One region of the Streptomyces sp. NPDC005492 genome, then DNA from elsewhere that is predicted to be linked to it. Evidence: riboswitches for the same ligand, from Rfam matches in the RefSeq annotation. Region 1 holds a riboswitch; the other holds the start of a gene.
The links. Region 1 has a riboswitch for ZMP and ZTP ahead of ABZT04_RS05470 (glycine hydroxymethyltransferase). Riboswitches for the same ligand answer to the same signal wherever they lie in the genome.
Positions count from the first base shown of each region.

Region 2: it holds a riboswitch for ZMP and ZTP, as region 1 does, so the genes downstream of both, ABZT04_RS08840 (bifunctional 5,10-methylenetetrahydrofolate dehydrogenase/5,10-methenyltetrahydrofolate cyclohydrolase) here and ABZT04_RS05470 (glycine hydroxymethyltransferase) in region 1, are expected to answer to the same signal.

Region 1 covers NZ_JBEXDX010000003.1:90,024-94,444, forward strand. Annotated here, with positions in the region: gene ABZT04_RS05460 (hypothetical protein) at 1-114, opposite strand, end outside; gene rocD (ornithine--oxo-acid transaminase) at 205-1,419, opposite strand; ZMP/ZTP riboswitch at 1,511-1,600, shown strand; gene ABZT04_RS05470 (glycine hydroxymethyltransferase) at 1,632-3,086, shown strand; gene ABZT04_RS05475 (hypothetical protein) at 3,137-3,763, opposite strand; gene trpS (tryptophan--tRNA ligase) at 3,980-4,421, shown strand, end outside.
Region 2 covers NZ_JBEXDX010000004.1:390,262-394,682, forward strand. Annotated here, with positions in the region: gene ABZT04_RS08825 (nuclear transport factor 2 family protein) at 162-527, shown strand; gene ABZT04_RS08830 (MarR family transcriptional regulator) at 603-1,094, opposite strand; gene ABZT04_RS08835 (hypothetical protein) at 1,155-1,994, shown strand; ZMP/ZTP riboswitch at 2,020-2,104, shown strand; gene ABZT04_RS08840 (bifunctional 5,10-methylenetetrahydrofolate dehydrogenase/5,10-methenyltetrahydrofolate cyclohydrolase) at 2,126-2,974, shown strand; gene ABZT04_RS08845 (CU044_5270 family protein) at 2,975-3,874, opposite strand; gene ABZT04_RS08850 (sigma-70 family RNA polymerase sigma factor) at 3,965-4,421, opposite strand, start outside.

The sequences.
Region 1 (4,421 bases):
CCGCAGCAACAGCGCCGCGTCCCCGCCCCCACCCGTCGTCGCCGCCCGCGTGGCGACCGCCTGCAACACCGTCGCCGTACCGAAGCAGATCGCCGCGCCGAGCGCGCACACCATTCCAAAGAGCACAAAGTGACTCTAGGGGAGGGGGGATCGCCGTGGTCCGTCGCGGGTCAAGAGACCTGGCGGGTCAGGAGATCTGGCGGGTCAGGAGATCTGGACGCCCAACACCGCCCGCAGTTGGGCCAACCCCCAGTCCAGGTCCTCCTCGCTGATCATCAACGGCGGCGCGATCCGGATCGTCGACCCATGGGTGTCCTTCACCAGGACGCCCCGGCCCATCAGCCGCTCCGAGATCTCCCGGGCCGTCCCGACCTCCGGGGCGATGTCGACCCCCGCCCACAGACCCCGTCCGCGCACCGCCGTCACCCGGCCCGTGCCGGTCAACTGCCACAGTTCCCGGTGCAGATGCCCGCCGAGCTCCGCGGCCCGCGCCTGGTACTCGCCCGACCGCAGCATCGCGATCACCTCCAGCGCCACCGCACACGCCAGTGGGTTCCCGCCGAACGTCGACCCGTGCTCCCCGGGCCGGAACACCCCCAGCACCTCCGCACTCGACACCACCGCCGACACCGGCACCACCCCGCCGCCCAGCGCCTTCCCCAGCACATACATGTCGGGCACCACCCCCTCGTGCTCGCACGCGAACGTCCGCCCCGTCCGCCCGAGCCCCGACTGGATCTCGTCGGCGATGAAGAGCACGTTCCGCTCCCGGGTCAACTCCCGTACCCCCGCCAGATATCCGGCCGGCGGCACCAGCACCCCCGCCTCGCCCTGGATCGGCTCCAGCAGCACCGCCACCGTGTTCTCGCTGATCGCCGCCCGCATCGCGGTCGGATCCCCGTACGGCACGATCTCGAAGCCCGGCGTGTACGGCCCGAAGTCCGCCCGCGCCTCCAGGTCGGTCGAGAAGCTGATGACCGTCGTCGTACGGCCGTGGAAGTTGTTGCCCGCCACCACGATCTTCGCGCGCTCCGAGGGCACCCCCTTGACCTGGTACCCCCACTTACGGGCCGTCTTCACCGCGGTCTCCACCGCCTCCGCGCCCGTGTTCATCGGCAGCACCAGCTCCATGCCGCACAACTCCGCCAACTGCTCGCAGAACGCGGCGAACCGGTCGTGGTGGAACGCCCGGGACGTCAGCGTCACCCGGTCCAACTGCGCCTTCGCCGCCTCGATCAACCGCCGATTGCGATGCCCGAAGTTCAACGCCGAATACCCGGCCAGCAGATCGAGATAGCGCCGCCCCTCCACGTCCGTCATCCACGCGCCGTCGGCGGTGGCGACGACCAACGGCAGCGGGTGGTAGTTGTGCGCGCTGTGCGCGTCGGCGGCGGCGATGAGTGCTTCCGTACTGGTCACGGCGTCTCCCGGGGTGAGGGTGCCCCCTTTCCTATCCTCGCCCGCATGGTGGACGTGGGAGCCGCACCGTCCGGCACGCCCGGTAGGCTGACCGGCGGGCCGTGACTGGCGCGCTGGGATGGGACCGACCATCAGGGAGCGGCCCGAGCTGGAATGTGTGCCGTGCGCCTGGGCCGTACCGTGAACGCCGAACGCCACGTCCGGAGGTCCCCATGCCCGACAAGTCCGCGCCCCTCTCCCATGAGTCGACCGCCTTCCGCGCCGCCCTCGACGTGATCCGTGCCGTCGAGCCGCGGGTCGCCGACGCCATCGGACAGGAAGTCGCCGACCAGCGCGAGATGCTGAAGCTGATCGCCTCCGAGAACTACGCCTCCCCGGCCACCCTCCTGGCCATGGGCAACTGGTTCAGCGACAAGTACGCCGAAGGCACCGTCGGCCGCCGCTTCTACGCCGGCTGCCGCAACGTCGACACCGTCGAGTCCCTCGCCGCCGAGCACGCGCGCGAACTCTTCGGCGCCCGCCACGCCTACGTCCAGCCGCACTCCGGCATCGACGCCAACCTCGTCGCCTTCTGGTCCGTCCTCGCCGACCGGGTGGAGGTACCCGCCCTCGCGAAGGCCGGAGTCCGCCAGGTCAACGACCTCTCCGACGCCGACTGGGCCGAACTCCGCCAGGCCTTCGGCAACCAGCGCATGCTCGGCATGTCCCTGGACGCCGGCGGCCACCTCACCCACGGCTTCCGCCCCAACATCTCCGGCAAGATGTTCGACCAGCGCTCCTACGGCACCGACCCGACGACCGGTCTGATCGACTACGACGCGCTGCGCGCCCAGGCCCGCGACTTCAAGCCGCTGATCATCGTGGCCGGCTACTCCGCCTACCCCCGTCTGGTGAACTTCCGCCTCATGCGCGAGATCGCCGACGAGGTCGGGGCGACCCTGATGGTGGACATGGCGCACTTCGCAGGACTGGTCGCGGGCAAGGTCCTGACCGGCGACTTCGACCCGGTCCCGCACGCCCAGATCGTCACCACCACCACCCACAAGTCGCTGCGCGGCCCGCGCGGCGGCATGGTCCTGTGCGACGACTCCCTCAAGGACCAGGTCGACCGCGGCTGCCCGATGGTCCTCGGCGGCCCGCTCCCGCACGTCATGGCCGCCAAGGCCGTCGCCCTCGCCGAGGCCCGGCAGCCGTCCTTCCAGGACTACGCCCAGCGCATCGTCGACAACTCCCGCGCGCTGGCGGACGGCCTGATGCGCCGGGGCGCCACCCTCGTCACCGGCGGCACCGACAACCACCTCAACCTGATCGACGTCGCCTCCTCCTACGGCCTCACCGGCCGCCAGGCCGAGTCGGCCCTCCTCGACTCCGGCATCGTCACCAACCGCAACGCCATCCCCGCCGACCCGAACGGCGCCTGGTACACCTCCGGCATCCGCATCGGCACCCCCGCCCTGACCACCCGCGGCCTGGGCACCGCCGAGATGGACGAGGTCGCCGGCCTCATCGACCGCGTCCTGACCACCACGGAGCCCGGCACCACCAGCAAGGGCGCGCCGTCCAAGGCGCAGCACATCCTCGACCCGAAGATCGCGGACGAGATCTCCCACCGCGCCACCGACCTCGTCGCCGGCTTCCCGCTGTACCCCGAGATCGACCTCGGCTGACGAACACGCCGACAGACGCGCTCTGTTGAGTCGTCAGAGATCGGCGACGCTCACAGATCGATGAGCTCCTGTCGTGGTTCCTCGCGCGGCGGTCCGGCCTCACGCCGGGCCGCCGCGCGGCGTATCAGCAACGTGCCGCCGACCCCGACGGCCACGCCCGCCGCCGCCCACCAGAAGGGTCCGGCCAGGTCCGCGGATTTCCGCCCGCCCGCGACCGCCCCGGCCGCGCCGGGCCCTCCCGCCCGCTCCCACCGGTCGAAGGCCGAGCGCGGCGCCCGATGCCAACGGATGTCGTCGTCCGCCACCGCCGGAGCCGGGTCCGTCCGCACCCACGGTGTGCCGTCCGCGGCCACGAACAACTGGTCCTCCCGCTCCACGGCCACATCACCGCCCGGAGCCCGGCTCGTCCGAGGCCAGCCCCCGACCCCGCTCAGCCCCCACACCACGGTGATCCGCACCGCCGGATACCGGCCCGCCTCCCACTCCGGCGACACCGGCTCCGTCCCCGAGTACGTCGGCTGCAACAACGCCCACAAGCGGGCGAACGACGACTCCCCGGAGCGCGCCACCTCGGTCCGGCCCGTGCCGCCCGCCACGACCATCGCCAGATCCGGGAGGTCCGGGCGAGGTTCCTGCGTCCGCGCCCGGACCTGGTCGTTCCCGGCAGCCTGATCCATTCCGGCCGCCTGGACCTGAGCCGCCCCTGCCAGAACCATCAACACCGACCCCGCCACGAGACACCCGCCCCGCGCCCCGGCCCGTCCCTTCCCGCGTGCCATCCGTCCCCCTCCGTCGTCCTCCGTCGTCCTCCGTCGTCCTCTGCGTCACATCGGTTCCGAACGAGTTCCGGACCGGTTCCGGAGTGGGCCCCAAGACCTGAGAGAATGGTGAACATGGCCTTTGACCGACCCCGCGTGCTCTCCGGAATCCAGCCCACCGCAGGCTCGTTCCACCTCGGCAACTACCTCGGCGCCGTCCGCCAGTGGGTGGCCCTGCAGGAGTCCCACGACGCGTTCTACATGGTCGTCGACCTGCACGCGATCACGGTCCCGCAGGACCCGGCGGACCTCCGCGCCAACACCCGGCTCGCCACCGCGCAGCTCCTTGCGGCCGGGCTCGACCCGGAGCGCTGCACGCTGTTCGTCCAGAGCCATGTCCCCGAGCATGCCCAGCTCGCCTGGGTCATGAACTGCCTGACCGGCTTCGGTGAGGCGTCCCGCATGACCCAGTTCAAGGACAAGTCCAACCGGCAAGGCGCCGACCGTGCCAGCGTCGGCCTGTTCACGTACCCGATCCTCCAGGTCGCCGACATCCTGCTGTACCAGGCGCACGAGG
Region 2 (4,421 bases), on a different contig from region 1:
ACGCGGCCGGTCCTCGCGCGGACACGGGCGCCGGGCGCCGCTCACCCGTCAGGCGGAGCGCGCCGTTCGGTTTGCCGAGCCCGGCGCGGCGGAGGAGTCTCGTAGGAGAGGCGCTTCGCGGCTCGCTCCTGTTCGGGTCGCGGCCCTCCGAGGAGGTCACCATGGGTACCGCGGCAGGCCCCGGCTTCGACACCGAAGCCCTGCGCCGGGGCATTGAGGATCACACAGCGGCGACACTTCTGTCGCTCTACGCGGACGACGCCGAGATCCACGTCGTCGACCACCAGACCCAGCCCAGCAACCCCAAAGTCCTGCACGGCCGGGACGAGATCGGCGCCATGCTCGCCGATGTCTACAGCCGCGACATGACGCACAAGCTGGAGGAGTGCGTCGTTCAAGGGGACCGGGTCGCCTACAGCGAGTCGTGTCAGTACCCGGACGGGGCCAGGGTCCTCGCCGAGTCGATGCTTCTGCTGAACGACGGCAAGATCACCCGGCAGACGATGATCCAGGCATGGGACGGATAGCGAGGCTGGTGCCGAGGGTCCGGGTCAACACCCGTCTGACCTGGACCTTTTCGGCGAGTACGGTACCCGGGGCGGCTACCGGGACTCGACGGCGAGCACCAGTTTCCGCAGCAGGTCTGCGAGCGTCCGCCGCTCTGCTGGGCTCAGTGCTGCGAGCAGTGCGAGCTCGCCCGCTTCCTCCGCCGCCATGTGCTGCTCGAACACGGCGTGCCCGGCGTCGGTGAGCCGCACCCGCACGCGCCGCCGGTCCGCCGTCTCATGGGTCCGTGCGATCAGCCCCGCGTCCTCGATCGGCCCCAGCCGCGCGGACAGCGCGCCACGGGTCAGCCCGAGCAGCTCGGCGAGCTGGGAGGGACTCGTCTCGTACGGCGGCCCGAGCCTGCGCAGCACGAGGAGCACCTTGTACTGCCACTGTTTGAGCCCGTCGGAGTCGAGCGTGTCCCGTCGCGCCCGACCGGCGTGGCGGGCCAGGATCGCCAGCCGGAAGAAGATCGCCTCCTTCACCGGGTCCATCCAGGCCAGTTCCTTCGCCCAGAGCGCCACGTGCCGGTCGACCGAGTCCTCCACCAGTTTCCTCCCGCAGTAGTTTTCTTGTGGATGGTTTTTCGCGTAACTACCTTCCCCGTCATGACATCCTCAGCGAACACGGTCGTCCCTGTCGAAGAACTCGTGGCGGCAGCACAGGAGTTGAGCGTGACGGGGCGATGGGAGCGCGCCTCCCGCCTCCTGGACTCGTGCGGCACGGACGACTCGGAATCCCGTGCGCAGATCGCCCGTGCCGCCGCCCAAGTGGCCCTGGAACAGGACTGGTTCGCCGGTACGGACACCGCGGGGGCGCGCATCGAAGCGGCCGCGAAGGAGTTCCCGGACGGGGACTGGGACCTGGACTTCGCCCGGCTGCGGAACACCTACCGCCGACTCCTCGTCGTCGACGGCCGGCTCCGGCTGGGTCCCGTCGGCAAGGCCCCGGAGGCCCTCGCGTCCCTGCTCCGCGAGGCGGAGGCGCTGCGGGACAGCGCGCCGGACGAGGGGCGCCGGGGCTGGGCGGAGATGTACCTGGGCCTGATCACGGACAACCACTTCGCCGACCTGCCGGGCGCACCCCCGCACTACGCGTCCGCGCTGCGCGCCGCCGAGTCGGGCGACGATCCCCTGCTCGCCCGCGAGGCCCTGCGCCATCTCGGCGACCACGACCACGACGCCGGTGACCACGCTCGCGCCCTGGACCGCTGGCGCCGGGCGACCACGCTGGGCGCCGCCGCCGGCATGGTCCCCGGCACCCTCTCCCAGCTACTGCTGCTGTCCGTACTGGCCCGGGACTCCGGCGACGAGGCCGGGGCGAGGGCGCTCGCGACGGAGGTCGCCCGCTGGGCGGAAGCCATCGGAGCCGTACGGCTGGCGGCTCAGGCCCGCGGCTTCCTGGCCGGCGTCGACCCGACGGCACCGCCCTCGGAGAGCGGGTCCTGACGGCCCTGGAGCCCTCGGTTAGGCCTTCGTGGGTCGTGACTGGCGCTGAGGTGGAGCACCACCGTGGAGCGGCCCACGCGGAGTCGATGCCGTGCGCCTGGGCGATTGGTCAACCAGCTCAGGAGTGGATCATGTCTCAGGCACGACTCATGGACGGCACCGCGCTCGCCCGGCGTATCGTCGAGGACACCGCGAAGAGGGCCGCCGACCTCACGGAGCGCACCGGTACGGCGCCCTGTCTGGCGACGGTCCTGGTCGGCGCGGACCCGGCCTCCGTCACCTACGTACGGATGAAGCAGAACCGTTGCCGCAAGGCCGGTATCGAGTCCCGGCACGTGGAACTGCCCGCCGCCACGACCACCGCCGAACTGGTCGCCACCCTCACCGCGCTCTCCGCCGACCCGACCGTGCACGGCATCCTGCTCCAGCACCCGATGGGTGAACACATCGACGAGCGGGCCGCGTTCGAGTCGATCGCGGCGGAGAAGGACGTGGACGGCGTCACCTTCGCGTCCTTCGCGACGATGAGCTTCGGGCTGCCGGGCTTCGTGTCCTGCACGCCCGGCGGCATCATGCGGCTGCTCGACGAGTACGACGTCGACCCGTCCGGCAAGCGGGCCGTCGTCGTCGGCCGCAGCGCGATCCTCGGCAAGCCGGCCGGCATGCTGCTCCTGGCCCGGGACGCGACGGTCACCTACTGCCACTCCCGCACCCGCGATCTGTCGGCGGCGGTCCGCGAGGCGGACATCGTGGTCGCCGCCGTGGGACGGCCCCGGCTGATCCGCGGCGAGGACATCAAGCCGGGCGCGGTGGTGCTCGACGCGGGGTACAACGCGGGCAACGTCGGCGACGTCGACTTCGAGTCCGCCGCCGAACGCGCCTCGCTGATCACGCCGGTGCCGGGCGGCGTCGGCCCGATGACGATCGCCACGCTCCTCGAACAGACGGTGGACGCCGCCGTCCGGCAACTCGGAGTGTGATCAGCGCAGCCACGCGCTGTAGTCCATGACGTCCCCGGCCTTGACGCCGTACTCGGGCTGGTCCTTCGTGAAGGTGGTCTCCAGCCCGAGGACGGCGCCGGTGGCGGGGTCCATGATCAGCATCCGGCGGGTCGCGGACTGCTGATACACGTACGCCTCCCCGTGCCGCCCGAGCCGGTCGGTCACCTCCCCCACGGGCCGCAGCCCGTCCACGCCCGCGAGCAGTCGCGCCAACGCCGCCGACTCACGCGCGCCGAGCGTCCAGTGGTCCAGCAACTCCTGTACGGCGTCGAGGAGTTCGGGGGTGGTCAGCGGCGTCTTGCTGTTCGCCGTCTCCTGGAGGTACGAGCGGAGTCCCGCGACGTCGTGCGGCGGCGACGACTCCGGCGGGACGTCGCTCCAACTCGGCGGATACGTCGTGTCCTTGAGGACATGCCCGTCCTCGACGATCCGTTCGGTATGAGTGTCGTCCGCCTTCCACCGCACGATCCTCTCCTCCGGGAAGGTGACCGGCGGCTTGTCGTCGGACATGCCGAGGCTCCAGGAGTGCACGTGAGTTCCCTTGCGCAGTACGGGAGTTCCGTCGGCCGCGGTCGCCGCCGCGAGTGCGGCGAGCTGGTTCAGGGACACGGGGGTGGAGTGGGCCTGCACCACGAGTGGGCGGGGGGCCGCGACGGCAGGAGTGCTGCTCGGTCCGCTCAGCAACAGCGCGCACACGGCCGTCACGACGGAGACTCCGGCCATGAGGCTCCAGAGCAGTCGGCGACGCCCGGTCCGACGTTCGTGGAGCAACTGGTTGAGCCGGCGCTCTGGGTGATGGTCGAGCGGCCCGTCGCCGTAGAGGGGGCCGTCGGCCGTGAACGGGTTGGCGCTGCGCAGGAGTTCGAGTTCGTCAGTCATGCCGGTGGTCCTTGGATGGGGTAAGTACGGTGATCCGAAGGGGCGTGGAGAGCTGGGCGAGCAGCCACGACGGCGCCGCGGAACACGTGATCATCGCCCCGCCCCTCCCAGCACCGCGAGCCGGTCGATCTCCGCTCTCAATCTCCGCCGCGCCCGGTGCAACCGCATGGCCGCGGCCCGCTCCCCGCACCCGAGGACGACGGCGACCTCCTCCACACCCAGCTCCTCCCAGGCGGTCAGCCGCAGCACCTCCTGGTCGGCCGGCGACAACCGTGCGAGCGCCTCGTGCACCCAGGAGCCGGGCGTCTCCGCCTCGGGACCGGCCGCGACCTGCCGCCCGTGCGCGCTCTCGTCGTTGCCGAGCCGATCGACGAGCCTACGGCGGCGGCCGTAGCCGCGTACCGCGTTGGCCAGGCAGTTGCGGGCCACGCCGTACAACCAGGGCAGCGGGGACGTTGGCAGGTCGGCGCGGCGGCGCCAGGCGACGGTGAAGACCTCCGCCACCACTTCCTCGACCTCGCTGTTCCGCCCGTCCAGTCGCCGGGCA